One region of the Caldimonas brevitalea genome, then DNA from elsewhere that is predicted to be linked to it. Evidence: predicted binding sites of a transcription regulator. Region 1 holds the regulator's gene; the other holds the start of a gene.

Evidence for each region. The regulator LexA, encoded in region 1, represses DNA repair genes until DNA is damaged. The targets are predictions, from matches to a motif close to ACTGTATNNNNATACAGT.
Region 2: the regulator LexA is predicted to act here: its motif matches at 3,562-3,579, upstream of AAW51_RS14070 (putative DNA modification/repair radical SAM protein).

The regions. Positions count from the first base shown of each region.
Region 1 covers NZ_CP011371.1:2,878,132-2,893,866, forward strand. Annotated here, with positions in the region: gene AAW51_RS29925 (hypothetical protein) at 1-1,067, opposite strand, end outside; gene AAW51_RS12785 (hypothetical protein) at 1,287-1,988, opposite strand; gene AAW51_RS12790 (hypothetical protein) at 2,596-3,654, opposite strand; gene AAW51_RS12795 (helix-hairpin-helix domain-containing protein) at 3,907-4,281, opposite strand; gene lexA (transcriptional repressor LexA) at 4,304-4,990, opposite strand; gene AAW51_RS12805 (asparaginase) at 5,137-6,099, shown strand; gene AAW51_RS12810 (organic hydroperoxide resistance protein) at 6,086-6,511, opposite strand; gene AAW51_RS12815 (MarR family winged helix-turn-helix transcriptional regulator) at 6,606-7,142, opposite strand; gene AAW51_RS12820 (sensor histidine kinase) at 7,207-8,541, shown strand; gene AAW51_RS12825 (ABC-F family ATP-binding cassette domain-containing protein) at 8,597-10,543, opposite strand; gene prmB (50S ribosomal protein L3 N(5)-glutamine methyltransferase) at 10,540-11,415, opposite strand; gene dapE (succinyl-diaminopimelate desuccinylase) at 11,412-12,563, opposite strand; gene AAW51_RS12840 (PilT/PilU family type 4a pilus ATPase) at 12,578-13,807, opposite strand; gene dapD (2,3,4,5-tetrahydropyridine-2,6-dicarboxylate N-succinyltransferase) at 13,852-14,673, opposite strand; gene dapC (succinyldiaminopimelate transaminase) at 14,700-15,735, opposite strand, start outside.
Region 2 covers NZ_CP011371.1:3,265,711-3,281,445, forward strand. Annotated here, with positions in the region: gene AAW51_RS14060 (glycosyl hydrolase family 18 protein) at 86-1,621, opposite strand; gene AAW51_RS14065 (glycoside hydrolase family 64 protein) at 1,802-3,271, opposite strand; gene AAW51_RS14070 (putative DNA modification/repair radical SAM protein) at 3,643-4,911, shown strand; gene AAW51_RS14075 (UdgX family uracil-DNA binding protein) at 4,914-6,482, shown strand; gene AAW51_RS14080 (lytic polysaccharide monooxygenase) at 6,663-7,871, shown strand; yybP-ykoY riboswitch at 7,907-8,086, shown strand; gene AAW51_RS14085 (TMEM165/GDT1 family protein) at 8,090-8,665, shown strand; gene AAW51_RS14090 (NUDIX hydrolase) at 8,715-9,296, opposite strand; gene AAW51_RS14095 (DeoR/GlpR family DNA-binding transcription regulator) at 9,473-10,231, shown strand; gene AAW51_RS14100 (response regulator) at 10,259-10,675, opposite strand; gene AAW51_RS14105 (hypothetical protein) at 10,955-11,284, opposite strand; gene AAW51_RS14110 (glucose-1-phosphate adenylyltransferase) at 11,762-13,021, shown strand; gene glgX (glycogen debranching protein GlgX) at 13,186-15,306, shown strand; gene treZ (malto-oligosyltrehalose trehalohydrolase) at 15,321-15,735, shown strand, end outside.

The DNA of each region.
Region 1 (15,735 bases):
GGCGGCGTGCCGGAAGCGCTGTGCGGGCGCGGCGGTGTCCCCCCGGCACCTTGTGCGTGAGGCGGTGTTCCCGAACCTGCCTGGGGACGGGGCGGCGTTCCAGAAGCTGTTTGCGGACGCGGCGGCGTACCCCCGGTACCTTGCGCGTGAGGCGGTGTTCCGAAACCTGCCTGGGGCCGAGGTGGCGTGCCGGAAGCTGTGTGCGGGCGCGGTGGTGTGCCGCCTGCGCCACCGAAGGGCTGGGCCCCCGCCGGGCCGCCGTTGGCGTGAGGGAAGGAGCCGGGCCGCTGCGGTTGCTGCGGTGGCGTCCACTGAGGCGGTCTGAACGCGCCGGCGAACGGATTGAACTGCGGCTGATGATGATGACCGGGCATGAAACCCGGCTGTGCACCGGGCCCCGCGAAGGGATGCGAGGGCCCGGGCGCACCATAGAACCCGGGCTGGAAGCTGCTCCCCGGGTGGGGCCCGGCCGCCGGTCGAGGCGGCATGAAACCTCCGGCGTTGGGATGGAAGGCACCGTGGCCGAAGGATGATGGCTGACCGGCGTATTGCGGGCCTGCAGCGAATGGCGATGGCCGAAAAGCGCCGGGAAAGGGATGGAACTGCGGCGGACGGGTATAGGCCCCCTGCTGGAATGCCATGCCCGGGTGCTGTGTGTAGGTCACGTGCTGCGGCGGCCGGAACCCACCTTGCGGTGCGCCGAACGGCGTATGGCCCGCATAGGCGGGCTGAAAGCCCGCGCCCTGTTGCGGGCGCCATCCCGCCGCCCCTTGGAAGCTGGCGAGCGCCGGCATGTTGAGCGCGGCGGCCAGGTTGTTCAACAGGCCTTGCCCCATCTGCGCCGCGAGCATCGCGGGGCGTTGCAGCAGCGCGCCCAGCGCGGCCCGTGGCGGCAGGTTGGCGGTGCCAGCCGCCAGCGACGAAGGGCGACGCGCCATGCCGGCCAAGCCCGTTTGCTGCGCCATCCGCGACGCCTCGCGGCCCAACTGCTGCAGGGTGCCCGGCGCCTGCGACGCGACCTGCCCGGCGAGACGGCCCAAGGTATTGGCGGCGATCTTGATGCTCATGGTGGTTCACGCGGATAAGAGGGTGCCGTCAAGGTAGGGCCGGGTGCCGGAGCCGGGCGCGCAGGCATGCGAAGTGACGTGAGCCTGCGCGAAGGTACAGGAAGCGTGGCAGGCGTTCAAAGAGAGCGCTGCAACGGGGTCAGAAACTCCAGAATTTGGGCATACGCGCACCTGGAACGTGATGGATGGGCAAGGCGCTTGTTCGGCGCCGCTCACTCGCTACGCGTCCGAATCCGAATCGTTGGCGTATTGCGGGGCGCCGGTGATCACCCGGTTGTGCGACACCTGACCTGTCGTGGGATGCTGCCAACCGGGGAAGCGTTGGCCATGCGTGCCGCGCAGATCGCTGTTGCGACCGACTTCGGACGCGTAGTCGTCGCAATCGCCGCACGACAGCTTGCTGACGCCGATGGGACTGGGGACGGACTGCGCCAACAAGGCGGTTTCGCCATGGACGACACCGCGCCCGGCCGGCGGCATCGTCAAATTCACGGCATTGATCGGCTTGGGTTCCTCGCGCGTGCCGAACACGTTGTGCAACGCCTGCTTCAGGCGTGCGCCGCCGCGTTCGTCGTCGTTGCCGTCGTAGGTCGAGCGCAGCTTGCGCAAATCTTTGGCCAAGCGGTCTTGCGCGCCCAGATTGCCGTGGTGCGAACGCCGCGGCAGCCCGCTATCGGGTGCCAGATAGGCCGCGGTCTCAGCCGAAGAAGTGCGCCCGACCACCACATCGCGAACCAATTTCAACCGCGCCAGATCGTCTGCGTGTTGCTGGGCATCCTGGGTGTTGTGGGCGATGGCCAGCCGGTAGTTCTTGCTGACATTGTTCTGCTGCAAGCCCACCGCGGTGACGACCGGATTGGGCCGCTCCCCATTCGCCATCTCGGCGGTGTACGAATGGGTCAGCCGGGCCAGGCTGTCCATCCGCCGATTGATCAGCCGCGGTTCGGTCTGCGCTGGGGGGGGCCGTCGGCGTGGACGATTGCGGTGCGAGTCCTTCGAGCCTGCCCCGCTGGCGCGAAGTCGAGGAAGAGGAAGAGGTGTTGCCTGTGTTCGACGTCTGCCGTGTGTTGCCAGCATTGGAAGACGAACTGCTGACGTGGTGACGGTTGGAGTGGTTGCGAATTTCCGGCATCGGAAAGCTCCTTTGTGCGCCATGCAGCGCGTAGAGCCACCTCTACCGCCCCGCTGCAATCGAGTCGATTCCAGTGTGCGGGGACGTTTTTCATCCGCCTCGACGAGAGGCGAAGTGGGCGCGGAAAAAGCGAAGCCGCGGGCAGGCTTCGTCTCGATACGCCGAAACGGGAGTCACCACCCGGCGCTGAACCACCAGGACTTGCGATGTCTGCGGGAAGAAAGCGGGCACACCGACTGGCTTTGAGCCCCCCCGCCGGTGGTCGCCCTGGGGCCAAGTTGGGCCCGCTGTGGAAGGGCGCGTTGGAAGACGAAGCGGTCTTACCCGTCAGCGATAAGGCGTTGGCATCGAACCAGCGGGCCGCGCGTTTATCGGCGCGGGCCCGCTGTTGCGCCCTTAATGAGCCACCACCAGGCGGCAGGGGGGGCGGTTCGGTTCCGCAGCACGCTCGAGCGCGGCCAAGCGCTCCAGCTCGCGGCACACCTCGACGAAAGAGCCGCTGAGCATCGTGCGGCGGTGATCGCTCGGGTCTTGCACCACCCGCAAGTGCCGCACCGGGGCCGGGCCCAATGCCGGCACGCGCACCGTGGGCGCGGCGCCGCCGGCCTGCAGGTGCACCCGCACTTCCCAGCGGCCGCCCTTGCCGGCGATCAAGCTGACGCGCAGATCGGCTTCGCTGTCGTCCCAGTGGGCCACCCACGGCCGCACGACAAACACCATGCTGCGGGCCCGGCGCGCCACCCGCTGCAAATCACGCAGCTGAGCCGGACGGAATTCGGGCAGCCAGACCGCCAGCACGCCGTCCTTGCCTTGGCGCAGCCAGGCCAACGCCAGGGCCAGGGTATCGGGGCGGCCGGTTTCGCTCGACGACGCTGCTGCATCGCTGCCCCCGGTCGCCGGTGTATGCCTCGCGACCAACGGCATGGCCGCCGTCACCGCCGTATCGGCGGCTGCCGATGGCACGAGAGGCGACGCCGGCCCCGTTGCGCACGCGCTGTCCGCTCCGTGCACCGCCGGCGCCTTGCTGCCGCCCTCCGAGGTGTCGAAAGCCGCATCCGGCGGTTGCCCGATCAGCGCGTGGCGGCGACCCTGCGCGGCGGCTTCGCTCAGCACCGGGTTCAGCAAGGCCAGCTCCGGACGGCCGGGTTGTGGTGCCAGCACCTCGATCACGCCCGCCGCCGGCCAGCCGCCCGCAGGCAACACGGCGTCGAGGGAGGGAAAGCCAGTCGGGGTGGCAGCACTGGCCTGGTTGGCCGCGCGCCAGTCACGCAAGCTCGGCCCAACCGGCAGGCCCAGCTGTTCGACCAGCCGTGTCCACCACGAGGTGGCGCCGGTGCGGGGCGCAGCGTCGAACGCCGCAGGGGAGGAGGGCTGGGCCGGGCGGTGAAGCTCCGGCTTCGGTGCGGTCGAGGGGGTGGCCGGGGATGCCGGCGAGTGCGGGTGGGCAGGGGTCATGTCCGTCTCCGAAAATCAAGAAGCTATGCAATGACGTTCGGCAGGATTGAGGGTGAAAGTCGACAGCCTTCGAGGGGTCGCGCTTTCGGCCTGCTGCACGGGGCTCGCGAACCAGGGTTCGCGAAACGCCCGCCACCCGTGCAGCGGCTGAGAAGGGGGTGGTTGCGTCGTCGGGTGATGCGTGATGGGTGTGATGGGTTGACAGATGAGCGGCTGGTGCTGAGGTGGTGCGGGTGGTTGCCGTGACGGGCCTCAAGACCGCGCCGCACCTCGTGCACTGCCGCCCGGACGGCTGCGGAGATGCGCCGCATCAGCGCCCGGGTCGTCGGTGTGGGCCTGGCCATAGAGCAGCTTGCGCTGTGCGGTGTAGTGCCACCAGGGCGCTGCGGGCGCCCCCCGCATGAAGTCGACGGCGGCCATGAAGCTGTCGAGCACGCACGGGTCGTGGCGGTGCCCGGTCTTGGCACACAGTTCCTGGTAGAGCACGAAGGCGTCGCGCCCGACGAGGTCGCGTGGCGCATGCACGCCGATCAGCTGCAAATCGGCAGCGAGTGCGGGGCCGATGTTGGGCACCAGCTCGAGCGCAGCCGTTGCATGCAGGCAGTCGGTATGGCGCAAGGCTTTCATCGACGAGGCCTCGATCATCGGCTCACATCAGCAGCGTGTTGCGGATCAGCCCGACCGCGATGCCTTCGAGCTCGAAATCCTGGCCGGGCTCGACCACGATGGTCTTGAACTCGGGGTTTTCGGCGATCAGCTCGATCGACTGGCGTGTCTTGCGGAAGCGCTTGACGGTGACATCGTCGCCCAAACGGGCCACGACGATCTGGCCGTTCTTGGCCTCCTTGGCCTTTTGCACCGCGAGCAGATCGCCGTCGAGGATGCCCGCATCGCGCATGCTCATGCCGCGCACCTTCAGCAGGTAGTCGGGCTGCCGCGCGAACATGCTGGCGCCCACGTGGTAGGTCTGCTCGATGTGCTCTTGCGCGAGGATGGGGCTGCCGGCTGCGACCCGGCCCACCAGCGGCAGTGCGAGCTGCGCGAGGCCTGGCAGCGGCAGCATCGCCTGCTGGCCCTGGTAGAGGCGGCGCGATTCGTTGACCGAGCGCAATGTGTCAGACTTCAAGCGGATGCCGCGCGAGGTGCCGCCCACCAGCTCGATGACACCTTTGCGGGCCAGCGCCTGCAGATGCTCCTCTGCTGCATTGGCCGAACGAAAGCCCAGCTCGGCCGCGATCTCAGCGCGCGTCGGCGGGGCGCCGGTCTGCTCGATCGACTGGCGGATCAGCTCCAGAATCTGCTGCTGACGGGCGGTGAGCTTGGGGCTTTCTGGCAGAAGGGGGTCCACGGGCGCCTCGCGTTCAAGGTGATGTTCATGCTGCCCGCGCGGCTAGGGCGCTGGCCGACGCCGGCATCGGCGGCTGCCAGGACGACTACTGTTTGGGCATCCAGTAGCTGTATTTTTATCCAGGCCGAGAAAAAATGCAAAGCCGTTCGCAATCAAGCACCGTCGTCCTCGGCACCGGGGGCACCATTGCCGGCACCGCCGCCACGCGCGGCGACCACATCGGCTACCAGGCGGCGCAACTCGGCGTCGGGGCGCTGCTGGGTGGCGTGCCGGGGCTGTCGGAGGTGGCGCTCGAGAGCGAGCAGGTGGCTCAAGTCGACAGCAAGGACATGGAGCCGGCCGTCTGGCAGGCCCTGGCCCGGCGGGTGGCGCACCACCTCGGTCGACCCGAGGTCAGCGGTGTGGTGATCACCCACGGGACCGACACCCTCGAGGAAACCGCCTATCTGCTGCAGCGGGTGCTGGCACCGGCCAAACCGGTCGTGCTGACCGCGGCGATGCGGCCGGCGACGGCCTTGCACCCGGACGGCCCTCAGAATTTGCTGGATGCCGTGCACCTGGCGCGTGAACCCGGCGTGCAAGGGGTGGTGGCCGTGCTCGCCGGCCAGGTGTACAGCGGCCTGGAGGTGCGCAAGCAACACACCTACCGGCTCGACGCCTTCGGGGCGGGCGATGCCGGGCCGCTGGCCTTACTCGAAGCCGGCCGGCTGCACACGCTGCGGCCCTGGCCGGCCGGCGTGCCGCTCGGTCTGGACGTGATCGATGTCGACCCGGCGCTGTGGCCGCGCGTCGAACTCGTGAGCAGCCATAGCGGTGCCGACGGCAGCCTGGTGGCGGCGCTGCAGCAGATGGGCGTGGCGGGGGTGGTCGTGGTGGGCACCGGCAATGGCACGGTGCATCAGCGGCTGGAAGCTGCGCTGCTGGCGGCGCAGGCCGCGGGCATGAAGGTCTGGCGCAGCACGCGCTGCGCCGAGGGTCGCGTGCTCGGCAAGCCGGACGATGTCTTGCCCGCTGCCGGCACGCTCACGCCTTATCAGGCCCGGGTGGAGCTGCTGCTGCAGCTCCTCGCCGAGCGGAAGGGTCTCAGACCAGGCTGAGGCGCACTTCGATGTTGTTGCGGGTGGCGTTGGAATACGGGCAGACCTTGTGCGCGGTCTCGACCAGTGCCTGGGCTGCTTCGCGCTCCATGCCGGGCAGCGACACGGCGAGGTCGACTTCCAGGCCGTAACCGGCTGCGATCGGGCCGATGCCGACCTTGGCCGTCACCGACGCATCGGCCGGCAGGGCCTTCTTCTGCTGGCCCGCGACGACCTTCATCGCGCTCAGGAAACAAGCCGAGTAGCCGGCGGCGAACAACTGCTCCGGGTTGGTGGCTGCACCACCGGCGCCGCCCAGCTCTTTCGGGGTGCCCAGCTTGACGTCCAGCACGCCGTCGGCGGTGGCGGCACGGCCATCACGGCCCCCGGTGGCGGTGGCTTCGGTCTTGTACAGCACTTTGTCGAGTTTCATGCGAGGCTCCTTGAGCAGTGAGGGAAGCGTGAATGTAAAGAGTGCTATTAAATAGCACGCAATGTATCCGGTGACCGATGGCAGCGGTGATGGCTCATGCCGCTTCCACCTTGTGGGTGGCCGGGTCGGAACCCGGCGCATCGGACACCGCTTGAGGCGCGAGACGGCGCCTCAAGTCGTGCAGCCGACGGCGCAGATCGTGCAATTCGTCGGCGCTGCATTGGGCCGCGCCGGAGACCTGGCGCGGCACTGAGATGGCCGACTGGCGCAACGCCTGCCCGGCCGGCGTGAGACTGACCACCACGCGCCGTTCGTCTTCTTTGGCACGGGTGCGGGTCAGCCACCCGCTGCTTTCCATCCGCTTGAGCAAAGGCGTCAGCGTTCCGGAATCGAGAAACAGTCGTTCGCCCAGGGCGCCAACGGTGAGGTGGTCTTGCTCCCACAACACCAGCATCACCAGGTACTGGGGATAGGTGAGGCCCAGCGCGTCGAGCAGCGGCTTGTAGAGCTTGGTCATCGCCAGCGAGGTCGAATACAAGGCGAAGCAGAGCTGGTTGTCGAGCTGCAGCAACGCACGGTCGCCGGCCGACAGGGGGGTCGGGGCTGGTGAGGACGATGGAGCTTGCGACATGGGTTCTATTCTAGCTCTCAATTCAATTGAGTGCAATTTAATTGTGCGGGGAAAGGAAAACGGGATGGCGCATCCGTGTTCCGGCGAGGCCGCATCGCTTGCAGGCCCGCCGCTTGCAGCAGTTGACGAAGCCCGGAGACATTCCGGCGAGCCCACGAGGCGCAGCGTCCGCGGGGAGGGCTTTTTTGCGGCGTTTGCGCTGCTCGCCTTCCTGACCCGCTCGGCGAGATGCACGGGATCGGGAGACGCCATGTCCCTCTCTGACCTGATTCAAAGCCACGTCGACGCCATCGTTGACGAGTGGGCGGAATTCGCCAAAACGAATTTGCCGACGGCGCGCGAGTTGGCACCAGAGGAACTGCGTGACCACGCCAAGTTGCTGCTGCAGCACGTCGCGTCCGACATCCGGGCACCGCAGAGCGACAGCGAACAGCACGAAAAGTCGCGCGGCAACCGCCCCAGCAATGCGCCCGAGCTCACGGCGACGGCCAGGGCAGACGCGGAGCAGCGCTTCCGGCAAGGCTTCACGCTGAAGGAGGTGGTGGCGGAGTACCGCGCCCTGAGAGCCAGTGTCGTGCGCCGGTGGTTCGATCAGCTCGAGACGGCCGACCTCGACACGCTCGCCGAGTTGATCCGGTTCAACGAAGCCATCGACCAGGCCATCAGCGAGTCGCTCGCTTGGTACGTGGACCGCGTCGAGGAGTCTCGAGACCTGATGTTGGGTGTCCTGGGACACGATTTGCGCAATCCCCTGGGCGCAGCTGGCAACTCCGTCCACTACCTGTTGGTCACCGATGGATTGACGGGCACCCAAACCAAGGCCGTGGTCCGCATCCAGTCGAGCGTGGACCGCATGCGCAAGATGGTCGACGACCTGCTCGACTTCACCCGAACGCGACTGGGATTGAGCCTGGCCCTCGCGCCCAGACGCGCGAACCTGGGTCAGGTCTGCCGCGAGACGGTGGATGAGTTGCGCGCGTTCCACCCGGATCGCACCTTGCAGATGGATTGCTCCGGCGATCTGAGCGGCGAATGGGACGTGTCCCGGATCGGCCAGTTGGTGTCCAACCTTGTGGCCAATGCGATGCAGCACGGCCGCCCCGACACGCCGGTGTCGGTCAGCCTGCGCGGCGAGGGCGGCGAGATCAGCCTGAAAGTGCACAACGAGGGGCCACCGATCGCCCCGCAAGCGCAGCGCACGCTGTTCGACCCGCTGATGCGCCCGCTGGTGCAGGAGGCGGAGCGTCGCGAGGGGTCCTCGGGGCTCGGGCTGGGGCTCTATATCGTGCGCGAGATCTCGCTGGCGCACGGGGGAGAGATACAAGTGGCGTCCTCCGAACGCGACGGCACCACCTTCACGGTACGCCTGCCGCGCCAGCCGCCTTCCACGCCGGCGTGACCAGGGCCGGCGAGCGTTCGATCTTTCGTAGTCGCCGGCACCGCGCCGCCCGGCTTCAGGCGCCGAGTTGCTCGATCTGCTCCGACAGTTCGAGCCAACGCTCTTCGAGCGTCTCCACCTCGTCGCCGATCGCCTTCAGGCGGCGGCCGTGTTCGGCCAGTTGCGCCGGCGTCAGGCTGCCGCCGGCCAAGGCTTCTTCCAGCCCCGCCTTCTCGGTGCCGAGCGCCGCCAGCCGCTGGTCGATGCCGGCCAGTTCCTTCTTGAGCGGCTTGGCCTGTTCGGCCAGCCGCTGGCGCGCCTGAGCCTGGGCCTTGCGTTCGTCGCGGCGGTTGGCTCCACCGGCTTCCGCTGACGTATTGGGCGACGCGGTGGCAGGCGCGGAAGCCGAAGCGGCCTCGCGTTGCTGCTTGGCCTGGTCGAGCAGCCAGCGCTGGTAGTCGTCGAGGTCACCGTCGAAGGGCGCGATGCCGCCGCGGCTGACCAGCCAGAACTCGTCGCACACCTCGCGCAGCAAGGCGCGGTCGTGGCTCACCAGCATCACGCTGCCGTCGAACTCGTTGAGCGCCAGGCTGAGCGCCTCGCGGGTGGCGAGGTCGAGGTGGTTGGTCGGTTCGTCGAGCAGCAGCAGGTTGGGGCGCTGCCACACCAGCATCGCCAGCACCAAACGCGCCTTCTCGCCGCCGCTCATCGTGCCGACCGGCTGGTACGCCATCTCGGCGACGAAGCGGAAGCTGCCGAGGAAGTCGCGCAGCTCCTGCTCGCGCGCCTGCGGGCTCACCTCTTTCGCGAGCCGGATCATGTGGTCCAGCGGCGAGTCGTCCGGCCGCAGCACGTCCATCTCCTGCTGCGCGAAGTAGCCGATCGCCAGGCCCTTGCCCTCGGTGATCTGCCCGCCCAACGGCGGCAGCGCCCGGGCGATGGTCTTCACCAGCGTCGACTTGCCCTGGCCGTTGGCGCCCAGGATGCCGATGCGCTGGCCGGCCAGCACCGAGCGGTGGACGTTGCGCACGATCACCGTCTCGCTGGCCTCGCCTCGGTAGCCGCAGCTGACGTCCTTGAGCGAGAGCATCGGGTTGGGCAGGCTCTCGGGCTCGCGGAACTCGAAGCTGAAATCGGCCGCGGTTAGCACCGGCGCGAGCTTTTCCATGCGCTCCAGTGCCTTGACGCGGCTTTGCGCCTGCTTGGCCTTGGTGGCCTTGGCCTTGAAGCGGTCGATGAAACGCGTCAGCTGTTGGATGCGGTCCTGCTGGCGCTCGAAGGCGGATTGCTGCTGCATCAGCCGCTCGGCCCGCATGGCCTCGAAGGCACTGTAGTTGCCGCTGTAGCGTGTCAGTTGCGCGTTGTCGAGGTGCAGCGTGACGCGGGTGATGGCGTCGAGAAACTCGCGGTCGTGGCTGATCACGAGCATGGTGCCCTCGAAGCGCTTGAGCCAGCTTTCCAGCCACACCAGCGCATCGAGGTCCAGGTGGTTGGTCGGCTCGTCCAGCAGCAGCAGATCGGCCGGGCACATCAACGCGCGCGCCAGCTGCAGCCGCATGCGCCAGCCGCCCGAGAAGCTGTTGACGGGCTGGTCGAGCTGGTCGGGCTTGAAGCCGAGGCCCAACAACAGGGCCTGGGCGCGGGCCGGCGCGTCGAAACCGGCGGCTTCTTCAAAGCGCTGGTGGGCCTCGGCGATCGCATGGCCGTCGCCCGTCGCTTCCGCTGCGGCCAGCGCCTCGCGCGCTTCCATCAGCGGGGTGTCGCCCTGCAGCACGAATTCGGTTGCCGCCTCGTCGGTCTCGGGCATGTTTTGCGCGACCTCGGCCAGCCGCCAGCGCGGCGGCAGCTCGGCGTCGCCGCTGTCGGGGTGCAGCTTGCCGGTCAGCAGCGCGAACAGCGACGACTTGCCGGCGCCGTTGCGCCCGACCAGGCTGACCTTCTCGCCGGCATGCAGCGTGACGCTGGCATCTTGCAGCACCACCTTGGCACCGCGGCGCAGCGTGAGGTTCTTGAGGTTGATCATGGGCCCGTGCTCTCCAGCAGCGCGCTGCGCGTCACCAGCAGCACCTGGTCTTCACCGGCGCTGGTTTCGAGCCACACCACTTCCAGGCGCGGGAAGGCTGCTTCGAAGTGGGGCCGTTCGTTGCCGATCTCGAGCACCAGCACGGCGTCTTCGCTCATCTTCCCGGGGGCCTGGGCCAGCAGCCGGCGCACCAGGTCCATGCCGTCGGTGCCGCCGGCCAGCGCGAGGGCCGGCTCTGCCTGGTATTCGGCCGGCAGCGATTGCATCGTCGTGGCGTTGACGTAGGGCGGGTTGCACAGGATCAGGTCGTAGGGGCCGCTCAGCTGCTCGAGCAGGTCGCTTTGCTGCAGCCGCACGCGCTCCGCCAGCCCGTGGCGGTCGACGTTGATGCGGGCCACCGCGAGCGCGTCGGTCGAGACGTCGGCGCCGTCCACCTCGACCTCCGGGTAGGCCATGGCCGCCAGCACGGCCAGGCTGCCGTTGCCGGTGCACAGGTCGAGCACACGCCGGGTGCGGTCGGACAGCCAGGGGTCGATGCTGCCGTCGGCCAGCAGTTCGGCGATGAACGAGCGCGGCACGATGGTGCGTTCGTCGACGTAGAAGGGCACCCCCTGCAGCCAGGCTTCACGGGTCAGGTAGGCGGCCGGCTTGCGGGTGCTGATACGTTGCTCGATCAAGGTCTCGACCCGTGCCGCGTCGGGCTCGGCCACCGGCCGGTCGGCCACCGCGTCGAGGTCGTCCAGCGGCAGCGACAAACCCCACAGCACCAGCCACGCCGCCTCGTCGAAGGCGCTCGCGGTGCCATGCCCAAACGAAACGCCCGCCTGTTCGAGGCGGGCGCTGCTGCGCTCGATCAGTTCGATGACCGTCATGCGATCAAGCCTTCCATGGTCTTGCGATAGATGTTCTTGAGCGGCTCGATGTAGGCGACCTCGACGTGTTCGTCGATCTTGTGGATGGTGGCGTTGGGCGGGCCGAACTCGATCACCTGGGGGCAGATGCGCGCGATGAAGCGCCCATCGGAGGTGCCGCCGGTGGTGGACAGCTCGGGCGTGAGCCCGCATTCGTTTTCGATGGCCGCCACCAGGGCCTGGCTCAGCGTGCCCGGCTCGGTCAGAAACGGCAGGCCGCCGAGCGTCCACTGCAGGTCGTACTCGAGGCCGTGCCGGTCGAGGATCGCGTGCAGCCGCTCTTTCAGGCCGTCGGGCGTCGACGCGGTCGAGTATCGGAAGTTGAAATCGACGGTCATCTCGCCCGGGATCACGTTGGTCGCCCCCGTGCCGGCGTGGATGTTCGAGATCTGCCAGCTGGTGGGCGGGAAGAAGGTGTTGCCGGCGTCCCACTCGACCGTCGTCAGCTCGGCCAAGGCGGCCGACGCGAGATGCACCGGGTTGCGCGCCAGCTGCGGGTAGGCGATGTGGCCTTGCACGCCCTTCACGACCAGGCGGCCCGACAACGAGCCGCGCCGGCCGTTCTTGACCGTGTCACCGAGCCGGTCGACCGAGGTCGGCTCGCCGACGATGCAGTAGTCCAGCCGTTCGTCGCGCTCGCGCAGCCACTCGCAGACCTTGACCGTGCCGTCGTTGGCCGGCCCTTCCTCGTCGCTGGTGAACAGCACCGCCAGCGAGCCGCGGTGGCGAGGGTGGGCGGCGACGAATTCTTCGATCGCCACCACCATCGCCGCCAGCGACGTCTTCATGTCGGCGGCGCCCCGGCCGTAGAGTTTGCCGTCGCGGTGGGTCGGCACGAAGGGGTTGCTTTGCCACTTCTCGATCGGGCCGGTGGGCACCACGTCGGTGTGGCCGGCGAGCACCAGGGTCTTGGCTTCGGCGCCGGCGCTGCCGGACCGCTTGGCCCACAGATTCGTCACGCGAAAGTCGTCCGGCCCCGAGACCAGCGTCTCGCAAGCAAAGCCGATCGCTTCGAGGCGCTCGCGGATCAACGCCTGGCATCCACCGTCGTCCGGCGTGACGGAGCGGCGGGCGATCAGGGCTTCGGTGAGCCGCAGGGTGGCAGACATCGTCCCGGGGGCCCTCATCGGATCGAGCCGAAGCCGGTGGTACCGAAGCCGGTCGTCCCGAACCCGGTGGTGCCGAAGCCGCTCGGGCGCTCTTCGCGCACGTCCAGCGTGATCTCGGTGAAGGAGGGGCCTTCCTCGACCTCTTCCTTCTTGGGCGCCGCCTTGGTCTGGCCGGCCATGTCGTTTTGCAGCCGCCACATCAAGTTGGTCGGCGAGTCGGCGTAGGTCAGGCCTTCTTCGCGCGTCACGCGGCCTTCGTTGATCAGGCGCGCAATGTCGGCTTCGAAGGTTTGCGAGCCTTCGGCCATCGACTTCTCGACCGCTTCCTTGACGCCGGCGATGTCGCCCTTTTCGATCAGCTCCGACACCAGCTTGGTGTTCAGCAGCACTTCCACCGCCGGCACCCGCCCGCCCGTCACCGCCTTCAGCAAGCGCTGCGAGACGATGGCCTTGAGGCCGGAGGCCAGGTCGGACAGCAGAGCGGGGCGCGCTTCCGGCGTGTAGAACGACAAGATGCGGCCCAGCGAGTGGTAGCTGTTGTTGGCGTGCATGGTGGCCAGCACCAAATGGCCCGACAACGCGTACGACAGCGCCGCCGTCATCGTCTCGCGGTCGCGGATCTCGCCGATCAGGATGCAATCGGGCGCCTGGCGCAGCGCGTTCTTCAGGCCCACCTGCAGCGACTGCGTGTCGCGGCCGACCTCGCGCTGGTTGATGACCGACTTCTTGTTGCTGAACAGGAATTCGATCGGGTCTTCGATGGTCAGGATGTGGCCGGTCGAGAGCTGGTTGCGGTGTTCCAGCATCGAAGCCAGCGTGGTGCTCTTGCCGGTGCCGGTGGCGCCCACCATCAGGATCAGCCCGCGCTTTTCCATCACCAGGCTGGTCAGGATCTCGGGCACGTTGAGGGTGTCGATCGACGGGATGTCGCTTGGGATGCAGCGGAACACCGCCGCCACCGAACCGCGCTGCTTGAAGGCGCTCAAGCGGTAGCTCGCGACACCCGGCAGCACCAGGCCGACGTTCAGCTCGCCGGTGTCGTCCAGCTCTTCGAGCTGGGTGGGGGTGAGCAGTTCGGCCAACAGCTGGCGTGGCTGGCCCGGGGTCAGGGCCTGGTCGCTGACCTGCAGGATCTGCCCGTGGATCTTGATCAGGATGGGCGTCTTCGCGGACAGGTAGACGTCCGATGCTTTTTTCTCCGCCATCAGCCGGAGCACGCGCTCCATGTTGCCGCTCGTCGCCATCGTGAGTTCCTTTGAAGGTCAGATCCTGCTGGTCGCGGCGCCGGTCAGGCGCGCAGCAGTTCGTTGAGGCTGGTCTTCGAGCGCGTTTGCGCGTCGACGCGCTTGACGATCACCGCGCAGTACAGGCTGTAGGCGCCGCCGTCGCGCGGCAGCGAGCCGCTGATGACGACCGAGCCGGCGGGGATGCGGCCATAGGTGGTTTCGCCGGTCGCGCGGTCGTAGATCGGGGTGCTCTGGCCGATGTAGACGCCCATCGAGATCACCGAGTTCTCTTCGACGATCACGCCTTCGACGATCTCGGAGCGGGCGCCGATGAAGCAGTTGTCCTCGATGATGGTCGGGTTGGCCTGCAGCGGCTCCAGCACGCCGCCGATGCCGACGCCGCCCGAGAGGTGCACGTTCTTGCCGATCTGGGCGCACGAGCCAACGGTGGCCCAGGTGTCGACCATCGTGCCTTCGTCGACGTAGGCGCCGATGTTGACATAGGAGGGCATCAGCACCACGTTCTTGGCCAGATAGCTGCCGTGGCGGGCCACCGCGGGCGGCACCACGCGCACGCCGGTGGCGCGCATCTCGTCTTCGCTCAGTTTCGAAAACTTGGTCGGCACCTTGTCGAAGAAGCCCAGCTCGCCCGAACGCATCAGCACGTTGTCGTTGAGGCGGAAGCTCAGCAGCACCGCCTTTTTCAGCCACTGATGGGTGGTCCAGCTGCCATCGATTTTCTCGGCCACGCGGCGCTTGCCAGTGTTGAGGTCGGCGATCACCTGCTCGACGGCCTGACGCACGTCGGCGGGCGCGGCGGCGGCGGACAGGCTCGCGCGGTCGTCCCACGCCTGGTTGATGAGGGCTTCGAGTTGTTGCGTCATGGAAAAGACAGACTGAGGAAGAAGGATCAGGAGAGGGATGACACGTAGGCGACGATCCGTTCGGCCGCTTCGACACATTCGTCGACCTCGGCCACCAGCGCCATCCGCACACGTCCGGCGCCCGGGTTGACGCCGTGGGCCTCGCGGGCGAGGAAGCTGCCGGGCAGGACCGTCACATTGTATTGAGCCAGCAGGCCACGCGCGAACTCGCAGTCGGCCGCCGGGCCGCGGCCGGGCACCTTGGCCCACAGGTAAAAACCGGCGTCGGGCAACTGCACGTCCAGCACCTCGGCGAGCATAGGCGTGACCCGCGCGAACTTGCTACGGTATTTCTCACGGTTCTCGATCACGTGTTGTTCGTCGTTCCACGCCGCGATGCTGGCCTGTTGCACCACCGGGCTCATCGCGCTGCCGTGGTAGGTGCGGTAGAGCAAGAACTGCTTGATCAAGGCCGCGTCGCCGGCCACGAAACCCGAGCGCATGCCGGGCACGTTGGAGCGCTTGGACAGGCTGGTGAAGGCGATCAAACGGCGGAAGTCGGGCCGGCCCAGCCGCACCGCGGCCTCCAGCCCGCCGAGCGGCGGCTCGTCACGGAAGTAGATCTCGGAGTAACACTCGTCGGAGGCGATCACGAAGCCGTAGCGGTCGCTCAGCTCGAACAGCCGCTGCCATTCGGCCAGCGGCATCACCGCGCCGGTCGGGTTGCCGGGCGAGCAGACGTAGAGCAGCTGCGTCGCGGCCCAGGTGGCTTCGGGGATGCTCGCCAGGTCGGGGGCGAAATTGCGCGCCGGGTCGCTGTTGGCGTAGACGATGCGGGCGCCGGCCAGCAGCGCCGCACCTTCGTAGATCTGATAGAACGGGTTGGGGCTGACCACCACCGGGCCGCCCTGGTCGCGGTGTTGCGTGGGGTCGATCACGGTCTGGGCCAGTGCGAACAAGGCTTCGCGCGAGCCGTTCACCGGCAGCACCTGCGTCGCGGCGTCCACCGCAATGCCGTAACGCCGGTTCAGCCAGCCGCTCATGGCCTCGCGCAGCTTCAGGTCGCCGGCCGTGGCCGGGTAG
Region 2 (15,735 bases), 390 kb from region 1:
GGGCCGACGGCCGCGGACAGCACCTAACCTTGCGGGGCGGCCCGCTGGACCGGCCCCGCTCAGCCCCCGTCGCGGGGGCCGGGCGTCAACGCCACTCGGGCGATTGCAGCGCCGGGTCTTGCGGCAAGCCGAACGAGGACTGGATGCGCTTGCCGATCGAGCCCGGGCTGGCCACCGGCGCGCTGCCGCAGTTGCCGTTGGCCTGCTTCAGGATCGACCACAGCATCGCGCCGTCGCGCGGGTTGCGGTTCGGGTGGTTGGCGAGCACGGCGCCGAGGTAGCGCTCGACCGAGTACGGCTGGTTGATGCTGGCGCCGTACTGGTTCTTCAGGTTGCGCGAGCCTTCGCATTGCGCGTCGGCGTTGTTCACCACCAGGATGCCGCCGGCCCAGCCTTCGGGCGGAGTTTCGAGGCCCATCGAGACGATGGTCTTGGACGGCCACAGCTTGCGGTACTCGTTGTACGCGGTCACGCCGTCGTAGTTCTCGTAGCGCGCGTCGTAGCTCATGATGTTGACCATGTCGAGCATCTTGGCGATGTTCGGGTACTGCATCATCAGCTGACGCTCGCGGCCGGCGCTGCCGCCCCAGAACGACACCTTGCCGTTGCAATCGGGGTGGGTGCTGGTGGCCGCCGTGCAGTCGGCACCGGTCGACCAAGTCGCCGAGGCGAGCACACGTCCGCCGCCCGCCTTGTCGACCGCGTGGCGCATGGCCTTGATCGCGTAGGCATAACGCTCGACGTTGGCGTCGACCTCATAGTCGACGTCGAGGCCGTCGAAGCCCATGTCGACCAGGAAGCGGGCCAGCGCATCGATGATCGGGCCGCTGCCGCGGCGGCCGTCGGCTGCCAGAGCGTCCCAGTTGTGGTAGGTCGCGCCGCCCACCGCCAGGATCACCTTGATGTTGCGCTGGTGCAGCACGTTGACCGCGGCCTTGATGTCACGCGGCGTGGCAGTGAAGTTGATGCCGGTGCCCGACCAGCTGTTGGCCGCCAGGCCGGCCCACGAGAAGTTGGGGTCGCCGAACGACGCCATCACGTGGGTGTAGGTGCCCGGGATGCGCGCGAACTTGCTGGCCTTGAACACCTCGTTGGCGCTCTTGCCGTTGGCGTCGAACCAGGCGTCGCTCCAGCTCGGGTAGTAGCCGACGTAGACGCGCTTGTTCTGCACCGCCTTGACGGCTTCGGGCAGGGTCAGCTTGTCGCCGGGAGTCGGGGCGGGCGTGGGCGCCGGGGTCGGGGCCGGCGTGGGGGCCGGCGTTGGCGCAGGGGTCGGTGCCGGGGTCGGTGCGGGTGTTGGGGCCGGGGTGGGCGCCGGCGTCGGGGCTGGGGCACTGCCGCTCGTCACGCGCCACAGCGAAGGCGTGTCGGCCGGGTTCCAGTTGGTGCCGGCCCAGGCCGTGTGCGTGACCAGCGCGACATAGGTGCGGCCGCCATAGCTCACCGACTGGCCTGCCGTGTAGGTCGCGCCTTCCTTCCAGGCGGGTGCGGCTGCGGCCTGCGCCAACAACACGTCGTCTGCGTAGCGGATGGGCGCCGAGGGCTGCTGGCCGGCAGCCTGCACCTGCGCCCACATGCTGGCGAGCGAAACGGTGATGGCTGTCATTCTCAAAGCGTTCATGTGCGGTTCCTTCAAGGTCTAGGGATGGAACAGGGGCTGCGGGAGTCCCGCGGGCTGTGCGATGCCGTGCACGGGCCGCACTGAAGCAGCGACGCGCGCAGGACGGGCGGTCAGAAACGAAGATGAAGGGCCGCGTGTCGCCGGGCACCCGCTGGGGTGCCGGCTCGGGCCCTGGTGTGCTTACCAGCCGACGGTAACGATCAGCTTTTGCGGGTTCGGGTGTTCCTGCAGGCTGCTGTGGCCGCGCACGTCGTCGTAGCAGAAGCCGTAGGCGAGGCCATCGATGCTGTGGTCGTGCCAGAACTTGGCGTAGTAGTTGGCGGGCCCCTGCGGGTAGTAGGCCGCGGCGTCGCTCCAGCGGGCCGGGTCGACCGACATCAGCAGATGGCGATTGAAGGCCGCGGTGATCTGTGCCTGCACCACCAGTTCCTGCGGGTTGCCGGTCGCGAGATTGCCGGAACCTTCCAGGATGGCCTGGGTGGTCGGCTTGCCGCGGATGTACAGGTTGGCCGGCCCGCCGTCCTTCGAGAACACGAAGTCGTTGCCGATCACGCGGCCGCGGAAGGTGCCGGCTTCAGCGGTGAACACCAGGTCCTGCTGGCTGTAGTGGCGCCAGACTTGGTCGACATAACCGTCGAAATAGCGCGATTGCGCCCGCCCCGGCCCGAACGGCCCCTTGCCCGGCGCGACGATACGCCACGGACGCGACACCAGCGGCCGGAATTCCGCCGGCATCTGGGCTTCGAAGTTGGCGAAGATCTGGGCCCGCGAGGCGGTTTCGCCGAGCGTGCGGTCATAGCCGTCGCGGCCGATCAAGCGGGTGCGCAACGGGAAGCCGAACTGGTCGACGCGGGTGGTGTTGCCGTGATAGCCGTAGCGGTCGAGGGTGAACTCGACCCACTCGAAATACACGTCCTGGTTGGGATCGGTCGGGTTGCCGAGGTCGGGGCCGGCGAAGCCGAGCCGGCCATCACCCGCCTGGTTGATCTTGATGTACATCGGCGTGCCGATGCTGATGAACATGCGGCCCGAATCGATCTGCGGCAGCGGCACGGTGCCCGCTTCGCTCAGGCGGTAGAAGTAGTTCGCGTAGTTCTGGCCGTTCTTGACCAACCGGTTCGGCGCGTCGTTGTCGCCCACCGAGGCCGGCACCAGACGCCCGGACCGGTCGACGTACGACAGCACGCGGGTGACGGGGTGGTAGCCGATGATGGCCCAGTAGATCTGGCTGTCAGCGTGCTGCCCGTTGGTGCCGTTGACCAGCTGCACGCTCATCGCCCCGGTGCCGCCGTCGGGCGGGGGCGGGGTGGACCCTTGTCCCACGGTGTGCGTGAATCGCGGGGTGTCGTAGGCGGGGTTGCCGTTGTTGTAGGTGAAGAAGTAGCCCAGCGAGTCACCCGCTTTGACCGTCACCCGATGCTCGAAACGCCCCGCAGCGCCCGCGGCGTTCATCCGGACGTTTTGCTGCCCGCCGCCATTCACCTGGTAGTGCGCGTCCACCCAACTGGTATTAACACTGGACTGAAACCAGAGCGTGGCGGTGGTGCCATCGACCGACACGCCCTGCGTGTAGTCGGCGGCCTGTGCGGGCACAACAAAGCTGCACAGGCTGGTCAGCAGACTGACCAGCCAGATTTTCAAGATTCGCATCTGTCTCCCCTTTTAACGGGACTTAGTGGGTGGATCGCTGCGAATTCTGCTCGTCCACGTGTTCCTGGCTGATGTTTCTTGCAACAAGACTGAGCAAGCTGATTCCAGTTGCATCCGTCGCGTCGGCCCAATCCTGGCGCTTTCGCCAGGATCGAGACCTCGTTCAAGTGGTATCCGACTGGTATGTCAAACAGGCGACATCACGGAATCGGCCTTCTGGGGGATGGAAACGGTTTCATCTGGACAACATGCCCGGGTCCGGCAGAGGGGATGGCCGGGCCACGCAAACCACTGTACATTTATACAGTTATTTGCCCTCGTTGCCCCCCCTCGCCCGCCTCGGGGCCGCCGGGCGGCGCTCCGGAGACCCGATGAATTTGCACCGCAAGCTCGCCGTCCTCGCCGACGCGGCCAAGTACGACGCCTCGTGCGCCTCCAGCGCAGCGGCCGCGCGCAACTCGGTCGACGGCCGTGGCATCGGCTCGACCGAGGGCAGCGGCATCTGCCACAGCTATGCGCCCGACGGCCGCTGCATCTCGCTGCTCAAGGTCCTGCTGACCAACTTCTGCGTCTACGACTGCCTGTATTGCGTCAACCGCGTCAGCAGCAACGTGCCCCGGGCGCGCTTTTCCGTCGCCGAGGTGGTGCAGCTGACGCTCGATTTCTACCGCCGCAACTACATCGAAGGCCTGTTCCTCAGCTCCGGCATCGTGCGCAGCCCCGACTACACGATGGAGCAGGTGGTGGAGGTGGCCCGCGTGCTGCGGGAGGAACACGACTTCCGCGGCTACATCCACCTCAAAACCATTCCCGATGCCAGCCCGGAGTTGCTCGCCCGCGCCGGGCGCTACGCCGACCGGTTGAGCATCAACCTCGAACTGCCCACGCCGGAGGGCATGCAGACCCTGGCGCCCGAGAAGAACGCGAGTGGCATTCGCCGCTCGATGGCCCGCTTGCGTCTCTTGATCGACGATGCGAAGGCCCAAGCCGCGCCGCCGGCACCCCGCTCCGGGCCTGGGCTCGCACCCAGGCCGGCGGCGGCGCCCCCGTTCGCCCGCAGTCAGAGCACGCAGATCATCGTCGGCGCTGACAGCGCCGACGACCGCACCATCCTCGAGACCAGCAGCGCCATGTACGGTTCCTACGGGCTGGGCCGTGTCTATTACTCGGCCTTCAGCCCGATCCCCGACGCCTCGCGCCAGCTGCCGGTGCGAGCGCCACCCCTGGCGCGCGAACACCGGCTCTACCAGGCCGACTGGTTGATGCGCTTCTACGGCTTCGCGGCCGACGAGATCGCCGGCGGCGCGGACGGCATGCTCGCGCTCGACGTCGACCCCAAGCTGGCCTGGGCCCTGCAACACCGGGAACGTTTCCCGGTCGACCTGAACCGCGCCCCGCGCGAACTGCTGTTGCGGGTGCCGGGCCTGGGCGTGAAGGCGGTCGAGCGGCTGCTGGCGAGCCGCCGTGTGCGGCAGCTGCGGGCCGTCGACCTGGCGCGCCTGCGGGTGCCGGTCGCGAAGGTGCTGCCCTTCGTCGTGCTGGCAGACCACCGTCCCGCGAGCGACCTCGATGCCGGGGCGCTGGCGGCGCGGCTGCGCCCCGCGCTGCGACAGGCGTCGCTTTTTGACGCGGGGAGTTGACGATGCGGGCTGACCATTCCTCGCCCGGCCGCGCCATCGGCCCCGCCTTGCGGCGCGCAGCACGGAAGTGGCCCGACGAGCGGCAGATCGAACTCGCCCATGCGGCCGATGTCGAGGGCTGGCGAGCCGCCGCCCGGGCGCTGCTGGCCGAAGGCTGCCCGCCGGACGCGGTGCACTGGCAGGTGCGTGGCGAAGCGAGCGTAGGCCTGATCGACGGCCTGTTTCCGGCCTTGCCACTGCCCTCCCCACCCGTCGGCGACCCCGCCCCGGTGCGGGTGCCGGCCGGGTTCGTGACCCTGGCCGAACGCGCGCTGCTGCACCGCGATGCCGGGCGCCACGCACTGATGTACCGGCTGCTGTGGCGGCTCGTCCGTGAGCCCGAGCTGCGTCACGACGTGCTCGATCCCGACATGCTGGCCGCCCGGGCGCTGGGGCAGCAGGTGCGGCGCGACCTGCACAAGATGAAGGCTTTCGTGCGCTTCACCGAACGGGCGACCACGCTGGGCCCGCGCTTCGTCGCCTGGTTCGAGCCCAGCCACCACATCGTGGCCGCGGCGGCGCCGTTTTTCATGCGGCGCTTCACGACGATGCACTGGGCCATCGTGACCCCCGATCGCAGCGTGCGGTGGGACGGCGAAAGCTTGCACTTCGGGGCCGGGGCGCGCCGTGACGACGTGGTGGCCGCCGACGCGCACGAGTCGCTCTGGCTCACCTACTACGAGCACATCTTCAATCCGGCACGCCTCAAGCTGGCAGCGATGCAGGGCGAGATGCCGCGCCGCTACTGGCCCAACCTGCCGGAAGCGCGGTTGATTGCGCCGCTGGCCGCGGCCGCCCAGCACCGGGCGGAGCAAATGGTGGAGCAAACGCCGAGCGAGCCGCGACGGCAGCGCCCTGCGCTCCCGGCCGTCGTGCCGGCCGGCGGGTCGAGCAGCACCGCCGCGGCCGCCTGCCTGGCCTGCCCGCATGCCCGGCACGCGACACAAACCGTCTGGGGTGAAGGGCCGGCCACCGCGCAGGCGGTGTTGGTGGGCGAGCAGCCCGGTGACCTGGAAGACCTGCAGGGCCGGCCCTTCGTCGGTCCGGCCGGGCGACTGCTCGACCGCGCGCTGGCCGACGTGGGGCTGGACCGGCGCCAGCTGTACCTCACCAACGCCGTCAAGCACTTCCGCTACGAGCTGCGCGGCAAGCGGCGCCTACACAAGACGCCCGGCCAGCGCGAACTGGCCGCTTGCGCCGGCTGGCTGGAACACGAGCTGCGCGAGGTCACAGCGCCGTCGCTGGTCGCGCTCGGCGCGACCGCTGCGCAAGCCCTGCTGGGCCAGCGGGTGTCGGTGCAGGCGCAGCGCGGGCAGTGGCACACACGAGCCGACGGGCGGCGGGTGCTGGTCACCTGGCACCTGGCCGCCTTGTTGCGCATGCCGGAGCCGGCCCGCGCCGAGGCGTATCGCGTCTGGGTGCAAGACCTGTCCCAGCTGGTCGGCGCGGCCAACGCTCAGGAGCAAAAAGGGACGACAGCCCACTCACGTGCCGCTACGTCGTTTACCGGTTCCACAAGCACCCGGGAATAGCCCGGCCTACCCTCGCCCCGTCCCGCACACGTCGAAGCGACGACCAGGGCCTGCGAACAGGCACTGGACGGGACGCGAAAGTGTCGACTGCGCGCAAGCGTCGCCGCTGGCTTTCGCTCGTCCTGAGTCATCACAAACAAGTTCGAAAGGAACGCCATGACACCGATTAGGAGGATGGCAATGTCGCCAGTGGCCCAAGCGGCCGCGACCCTGCTGTCATTCGCCTTCGCCGCGCCAGCCGCTCACGCGCACGGCGCGCCCGAATACCCCCTCAGCCGCCAGTACAGCTGCAACAAGGACCGCAACCAGCCGGCCTGCCAGGCGGCGATCGCCTTCGGCGGCGAACAAGCCATCTACGACTGGAACGGCGTGCGGCAAGGCAACGCCAACGGCAACCATCAGGCGGTGGTGCCGGACGGCACGCTGTGCGCCGGCGGCGGCGAGGAGTTCAAGGGCTTCGACCTGGCGCGCAACGACTGGCGCGCCACCTCCTGGGCCCCGGGCTCTGACGGCCGCTACGAGTTCCGCTACAACGCCACCGCGCCCCACCGGTCGCAGTACTGGCGCTTCTACCTGACCCGCGCCGGCTTCCAGCCAGGCGCGCGGCCGTTGCGCTGGGGTGACCTCGACCTGGTGGCCGAGGTGCCGGGCAGCCAGGTGCAGCTCACCGGCGACAAGAAATACGTGATGCGGCTGCAGCTGCCGCAGCGCTCCGGCCGCCATGTGCTGTATGCCGTCTGGCAGCGCGGCGACAGCCCCGAGGCCTTCTATTCCTGCTCCGACGTCAACTTCGGCGGCGACAGCGGCACGCCACCGCCGACCAATCTGCAGCAGCTGGGCGAAGTGGTCGCGCGGCGCACCCTGCCGGTCAACGCGGTGGTCAAGCTGCGCGTGTTCGGACGCGACGGCGGCGACCTCGAGACGCACAGCTACACGGTGGCCTCCGGCTCGACCGGCGCCGCCCAGTGGCTCGCACAGCTCGCCCGCGTCGTGAACCAACGCTCCGCCCATGTGCGGGTGGGTGAACTGCAAAACGGCAACGTCGTGGTGCCCAACGGCGACACCACGCTGCAGGTCTACGCCCTGACCGCCGACAGCGGCGTGCGCTTCCAGCTCGACACCGAACTGCCGCCGGGCAATCCGCCGCCCCCGCCGCCGCCTCCTCCTCCCCCGCCGCCGGCCCCCCCGCCCTCGGGGCCCACCCCTCCGCCCCCGCCGCCGCCCACGCCGCCTGGCCAGGTGTCGGCCTGGAAGGAAGGCGTCAGCTACACGGCCGGCCAGGTCGTCAGCTACAAGGGACGCAACTACCGCTGCGTGCAGGGCCACACCGCCTGGGCCGGTGCGGGCTGGACGCCGGAGGTGTCGGCCACCTTGTGGCGCCCGCTCTGACGATGAGCGCGCGGTGGAAGGCGTCGGATACACTTGCGCCCGTCATTGGGGAGTAGCGTCCCTCCTTCCACCGGTCGAGAGGGGCTTGCGTCAACAGACTTGCTCGTGACGAGCATGGCGCAAGCGGTCCCGGACTTTGCGAGACCTTTGACTGCATCGCCTCGGCACGGGCCGGGAGGCGGTGCAGTCATTCGTGTCACGCCGGCCCCGGACTTCAGATGCAAGCTTTTCTCGTTTCGACCGGCGTCGTCGCGTTGGCCGAAGTCGGCGACAAGACCCAGTTGCTGGCCTTCCTCCTCGCCGCCAAATTCCGCCGCCCCGTGCCCATCGTGCTGGGCATCCTCGCGGCCACCCTGCTCAACCACGCGGCCGCCGGCGCGCTCGGCGCCTGGATCACCTCGGTGCTGGGCCCGCGCACGCTGCGCTGGGGCCTCGGGCTGTCGTTTCTCGCGATGGCCGCCTGGACCCTGGTGCCCGACCGGCTCGACGAAAGCGACACGCAGCTGGCGCGACACGGCGTGTTCGTCACCACCTTTTTGACGTTTTTCCTGGCCGAGATGGGCGACAAGACGCAGGTCGCGACGATCGCGCTCGCGGCGCAGTACCAGGCCATGGGAGCCGTGGTCGCCGGCACCACCCTCGGCATGATGCTGGCGAACGTGCCCGCCGTGTACCTGGGCGACCGCATCGCGCACCGCCTGCCGGTGCGTGCCATCCATGCCGTCGCGGCGCTGGTGTTTGCGGTGCTCGGCGTCGCCACCCTGCTGGGCGCGGGCGAGCGGCTCGGCTTCTGAGCACGGTGCCGGCGTGACCGGGCCGCCGGTTGCCGCCGTCTCGTTCGACTCAACCGGCCAGGTGCAGCGCGGCGTACTGCAGCAGCATGATGGTCTTGCCGTCCACGATGTCGCCGCGCTCGATCATGGCCAGCGCCTCCCGCAAGGGCAGTTCCAGGACTTCGATGTCCTCGCCTTCGTCTTCCATGCCGCCGCCTTCGCCCACGCGCAACGCGGCGGTGTACGGCGCGACGAAGAAGTGCAGCTTCTCGGTGACCGACCCGGGGCTCATGTAGGCCTCGAACACCTTGCGCACCGGCCCGATCCGGTAGCCCGTTTCTTCCTCGACCTCGGCACGGATGCGTTCCTCGGGGCTGGCGTCGTCGAGCAGCCCGGCGGCCGCCTCGATCATCAGATCATCGTGGCCGTTGACGAAGGCCGGGAAGCGGAACTGACGGGTCAGGACCACCGTGCCGCGCGCCACGTCGTGCAGCAGCAGCGTGGCGCCGTTGCCGCGGTCGTAGGTCTCGCGGGCCATCGACTGCCACCGGCCGTCCCGGCGCTGCCATTCGAAGTGCGTTTTCTTCAGCACGTACCAGTCGTCCGACAGCAGTTGAACGTCCGTCACCCTCACTCGCTCGGCGATGCTCATGGCCTTCCTTTCGCTTGAAAAGCGGTGAGGCTATCCGACGCATTCGTGAAACGTCAAGGCTATTCGTGCAAGTTCGTGCAATCACCTCTGGCCTGACTTCGCGATTACGCCGCTACCAGCGGTTCAATTCGTGCAACTTCGTGCAGACACTTTACGACTTGCGGCATACTCGCGCGATGCTGACCGAGCAACGTAAACAACACATCCTCGCCGTGCTGAAGCGCGACGGCCGGGTCGTCGCCAAGACGCTCGGCCAGGAGCTGGGCCTGTCGGAAGACACGATCCGACGCGACTTGCGTGAGCTGGCGCGTGCCGGCCTGCTGCAGCGGGTGCACGGCGGCGCCCTGCCCGCCTCGCCCGCCGTCGCCACGCTGAACGTGCGCGAACACCTGTGCGCCACTGAAAAAATCGCACTGGGCCGTGCGGCGGCGCGACTGATACGTCCCGGGCAGCTCGTGTTCGTCGACGGTGGCACGACCACACAACAACTCGTGCGGCACCTGCCAGCGGGGCTGCGCGCCACCATCGTCACCCACAGTCCGATCATCGCCGCCGAGCTGGCCGAGCAGCCGGAGATCGAGGTGGTGTTGATCGGCGGGCGTCTGTACAAGCACTCGATGGTCAGTGTCGGCGCCGCGGCGGTGGAGGCCATCGGGCGCATCCGTGCCGATCTCTACCTGATGGGCATCACCGGCTTGCACGCCGAGGCCGGCCTGAGCACTGGTGATCTGGAAGAGGCCTACATCAAACGCGCCCTGATGGCCCAGGCGGCCGAAACCGTGGCGCTGGCGTCGAGCGACAAGCTCGGCCGCGCCTCTGCCTATTGCATTGCCCCGGTGACGGCGCTGACGTCATTGCTGGTGTCGACGCAGGCGGACGAGGCAGCGGTGGCGCCTTTGCGCGCGCTGGGGCTGCAGGTGGACCGCGCCGACTGAGGTGCGGGACCCGTCCGGGCGGCAGATTCAGTAGGCGATCAGCGGCGAGCCGCCGGTGCGCTGCGAGCCGCCGTCGGCCGCCGGCGGCATGCCGACCGGTGTGACGGTCTTGAGGAGGTTCTGCAGGGCTGCCAAGTCGACGGGCTTGGCGAGGTGGTGGTGGAAGCCCGCACGTTGCGCCTCGCGCTTGTCGGTCTCCGAGCAGAAGGCCGTCATCGCGATCAGCAAGGGCGGGCGGTCGCCACGGCGGCCGAGTTCACGCGCGACCTCGTAGCCGCTCAGCTGCGGCAGCCCGATGTCGAGCAACATCACGGTGGGCCGGAGTTCGCTGGCCGCTTCCAGCCCTTCACGGCCGTCGTAGGCGACGCGTACCGAATACCCTCCCATGCTCAACAGCAAGGCGAGGCTTTCGGCGGAGTCTCGGTTGTCATCGACCACCAGCACGCTCACTGGAGCGTGGGAGCTTGCATGGGGAGACGTCGTTGGAGGGGAAGACTGGTTCATAGCGGGCGGGACCACCAACGAAACATGCAAATTCCATACCGCGATGGTGCGCTGGCTGGAAAAACGAGGCGCTGAGCCATGTCCTATGGCTCGCACAGGGGGCCGCCGGGGACGTAGCACCCGGCCTGTCAGGCGGCCGCCGTAAGCATTACTGGAACCGCCCTGTAGAAGTTGCGGCGGCACCAGCCCCGGCCCCGTGAGGTCCGGGCGACCGACCGTTCAGTGCAGTCGCTGGCGCAACTCGCCGACCTCCCGACCGGCCTCGGCGATGGCATTGCCCAGTGCCGGGTTGACCCCTTCGCTGCGTTCACAGGCCTGACGCGCCTCGTTGATCAGGTCTTCGAGGTCGCTCAAATGGTCGCCGATCGCATAGCGGTCGTTTTCCAGCAGATATTCATATTTGGCTTCGTCCGACTCCTCGTCGAGTTGTCGCACGCAGTCCTTCACCTCTTGCGGCACCGATGGGTCGGCTTCGCAGACGTCGGCTGCCTGGTCGATGATGCTGCCGATGCGGACCAGTCGCTCCTCGACCTCACGTTCCGTGTTCATGCCCTGCTCCTTCTGGCGCCCGCCCCGCGGTCGGGATCGCATTGCTGCCACGGTTCTCGCAATCCACGTACCCGCAGCGACCCCGCAGCCTTTGCGGAATCACCGGTAAGAGTGAGTGGTGAAACAGGGCAGGCTTGAAGGTGATTGCTGCGCCGCCGCATGGCACAACGGGCCGCAGAGGCCCGCGGGATATAGGCACACCGCTTGCGCTTGCATCGGCACGTAGCGAGGCGTGAACCGATGCAAGCGTCCGTTGCCGGGAGGGAACGGACGGGTCTCGAATCCCGGGGCCCGCTGGGCTCTCAAGCAGGATGGTAAGGATGTGAAGTTGTCCCATTCTGCCACGTTTCGCCAACGCTCCTGTGCACTGCCGCGGCCGTATCTCGGCCGTGTCATCTAACAGGTCGTGGTCTCGCCGTTCCAGGGGAAGCCGCGAGCCCGACACGATATTCAACCTCTGCAGATAGGGAGTACTTCATGATCGCTGGTAAGAACGTTCTTGCCTTTGTGATGGCGGGGGGCGAAGGCTCGCGCCTGCACCCGCTCACGGTCGACCGCTGCAAGCCGTCCGTCCCCTTCAACGGCAAACACCGCATCGTCGACTTCGTCCTGAGCAACCTGGTCAATTCCGAGATCTATTCGATCTATTTGTTGGTCCAGTACAAGTCGCAATCGCTGATCGAGCATGTGCGCCAGTCCTGGACGATGACACGTTTCATCCCTCAGCACTTCGTCACCGTGGTCCCGCCGCAGATGCGCAACGGCCCGCAGTGGTTCCAGGGCACCGCCGACGCGGTCTACCAGAACCTGCACCTGATGGAGACCTTGCAACCCGATTTGGTGGCCGTGTTCGGCGCCGATCACATCTACCGCATGGACGTGCGCCAGATGATCAAGTTCCACCTGGACAGCCAGGCCGACGTCTCGGTCGCGACGCTGCCGGTGCCGCTGGAACAAGCCTCGTCGTTCGGCATCGTCGACATCGACGCCCAGCATCGCATCCGCGAGTTCCAGGAAAAGCCCAAGAGCGCGAAGTCGATGCCGAACCGCCCCGGCCATGCCCTCGCGTCGATGGGCAACTACATCTTCAACGCCGAGGTGCTCAAGCGCGAACTGCAGCGCGCCCACGACAGCGGCGAGAGCGACTTCGGCAAGCATCTGCTCCCGCGCATGCTGAAGTCGCACCGCTTGTTCGCCTACGACTTCGACACCAACGTGATCCCGGGCACGCAGTCGTACGAGGAACAAGGCTATTGGCGCGACGTCGGCACCATCGACGCCTACTTCGACGCCCACTTCGACACCCTGGGCGCCACGCCCAAATTCCGCATGACCAACGCCCAGTGGCCGATCTATGCAAGCCCCGACCAGGCCGAGTCGGCCCAGATCGAACGCGGCTTCATCAACCACTCGACCATCGGCTCCGGCAGCATCATCGACGGTGCGTATCTCGACCACGCGATGCTGCGGCGCTCGGTGCGTGTGGAGCAGGACGCCAAGCTGGAACATTGCATCCTGATGGAACGCACGGTGGTCAGCCGCGGCGCCCGGGTGCGACGCGCCATCATCGACCAGGACAACTTCATCCCGCCCGGCGAGAGCATCGGCTACGACCTCGAAAAAGACCGCCAGCGTTTCCATGTCAGCGAGGGCGGCATCGTGGTGGTGCCCAAATGCTATTTCGAGCGGGGCTCGGCACCCGCGGCCGTACGTGAACGCGCCACGGTGCTGGGCTGACCTGGCGACCGAGCGGGTCGGGGCTGACACCGTCACCAGAACCGGGGGTGGCATGCTGGTATCGTGAATTGGAAGTTCGTCGATGCATCCGCGAACCCACGCTGCTCCTCTCGCCGTGGTGTCGGCCGGCAGCGCATCCCAGCACTTCCAATTCAGGGGACTAGATGACGAAACACAGGGTCCGTTCAGGACGTCCTTATCCACTCGGCGCCTCTTGGGATGGCAAGGGCGTCAACTTCGCGTTGTATTCGAGCGTGGCCGAACAGGTCGAACTGTGCTTGTTCGACGCACTCGACCAGCCTGAAACCCGGCGTATCGAGCTGCTCCACCACCGCCACAACGTCTGGTACGGCTATGTGCCGGACCTGGCGCCCGGCGCGCTGTACGGCTTTCGCGTCCACGGCCCCTATGCACCCGAGCAAGGTTTGCGCTGCAATCCGCACAAGCTGCTGCTCGACCCCTATGCCCGCGCCATCGTCGGCGAACTGCGCTGGTCGTCGGCCCACTACAGCCACGAGGTCGATGCCGCCGCCGGCGCGGCCGAGGTCACCAACACCGAGGACAACGCCGCCCTTTGCCCCAAGTGCCAGGTGGTCGACGAACACTTCGACTGGGGCGACGACGCGCTGCTGCACACGCCCTGGTCGGACACCCTGATCTACGAGGTGCACGTCAAGGGCTTTACGCAACAGCACCCCGAGGTGCCGCCGGAACTGCGCGGCACTTATGCCGGTCTGGCGTCGCCCCCGGCCATCGCGCACCTGAAACGGCTCGGTGTGACCGCGGTGGAACTGTTGCCGGTGCACGCCTTCATCGACGACGAGCGGCTGGTGAAGCTGGGGCTGCGCAACTACTGGGGCTACAACAGCATCGGCTTCTTCGCCCCCGAGATGCGCTACAGCGCGAGCAAGACCATCGACGAGTTCAAGCAGATGGTCAAGACGCTGCATGCCAATGGCATCGAGGTGATCCTCGACGTGGTCTACAACCACACGGCCGAAGGCCACCATCTCGGCCCGACCTTGTCGTTGAAAGGCATCGACAACCCCACCTACTACCGCCTCAAAGAGGACGACAAGCGGCTCTACGTCGACTACACCGGCTGCGGCAACACCGTCAACACCCGCCACCAGGCGGTGGTGCGCCTGATCATGGACAGCCTGCGCTATTGGGTCACGCAGATGCACGTCGACGGCTTCCGCTTCGACCTCGCGTCGGCGCTGGGCCGCGGCAACAGCGGCTTCGACCCGCACGCGAGCTTCTTTGCCGCGATCGCGCAAGACCCCGTGCTGTCGCATGTGAAGCTGATTGCCGAGCCGTGGGACCTGGGCGAAGGCGGCTACCAGGTGGGCGGCTTCCCGGCCGGCTGGGCCGAGTGGAACGGGCGTTACCGCGACACCGTGCGCGGCTTCTGGAGCGGCCAGGAAGGCCATTTGGCGGAGCTGTCGAAACGCTTGTGCGGCTCCAGCGACATCTACCAGCACAGCCGGCGCTGCCCGACCGACAGCGTCAACCTGGTCACCGTGCACGACGGCTTCACGTTGCAAGACCTGGTCAGCTACAACCACAAGCACAACGAAGCCAACGGCGAGGACAACCGCGACGGCGAAAACCACAACCGCAGCTGGAACCGCGGTGCCGAGGGCGACACCGACGACGAACTGGTGCTGGCGCTGCGCGAACGCCAGAAGCGCAATCTGCTGCTGACCCTGCTGCTGTCGCAAGGCACCCCGCTGTTGCTCGGCGGTGACGAGTTGGGCCGGACCCAGCGTGGCAACAACAACGCCTACTGCCAGGACAACCCGATCAGCTGGTTCGACTGGACGACGACGCCCTCTTCCCAGCACTTGTGCGATTTCGTCGCCCGCCTGACGGCCTTCCGCCGCAGCCAGCCGGCGTTGCGCCGCACCACTTTCTTCACCGGCCGGCTCGACGAAGACGGTCACAAGGACCTCACCTGGCTGACGCCGGAGGGCGTCGAAATGCGCCAGCACGACTGGGAGCAACCGGCGCTGCGCGCGGTCGCGGCCCTGGTGTGCGGCTGGAAGGCGTCGCCGAGTGCGGGCGGCGACGACACGCAGAAGGCCGATTCGGTGCTGATCCTGATCAACGCACAGCAAGACCCCATCACCTTCACGTTGCCCGACCATCACGGCCCGTCCTGGGTGCCCCGTTTCGACACCCGCACCCCCGGCGGACTGCCTGCCCACGAGGGCGAACCGACGCAGGACGAATACGTGGTCGCGGGCCGGTCGATTGCTGTGCTCACACAACCCTCCATCTGAACAAGGAGCCTGGGATGCACTACGTACACGAGATGCCGTTTGGCGCTCGGCTGCGTCCGGATGGCGGAGCTCAGTTCCGCCTCTGGGCGCCGGGCGCCCGCTCTGCCAGCCTGGTGCTCAAGCGCCAGCAGCAGCGGGAAGAAGAGATCATCGAATCGCGCGCGTCGGAAGACGGCTGGTACCGCCTGACGGTCCCCAACACCGGTGCCGGTGACCTCTACCAATGGTTCATCGACGCCGAGCTGCGGGTACCCGACCCAGCCTCGCGCTTCAACCCGGAGGGACCGCACGGTCCCAGCCAGCTGGTCGACGCGGCCAAGTTCGACTGGGACACCGCCTGGGTGGGACGCCCCTGGCACGAAGCCGTGATCTATGAGCTGCACGTCGGCTGCTTCACGCCGGCCGGCACCTATGCCGCCGCCGAAGCGC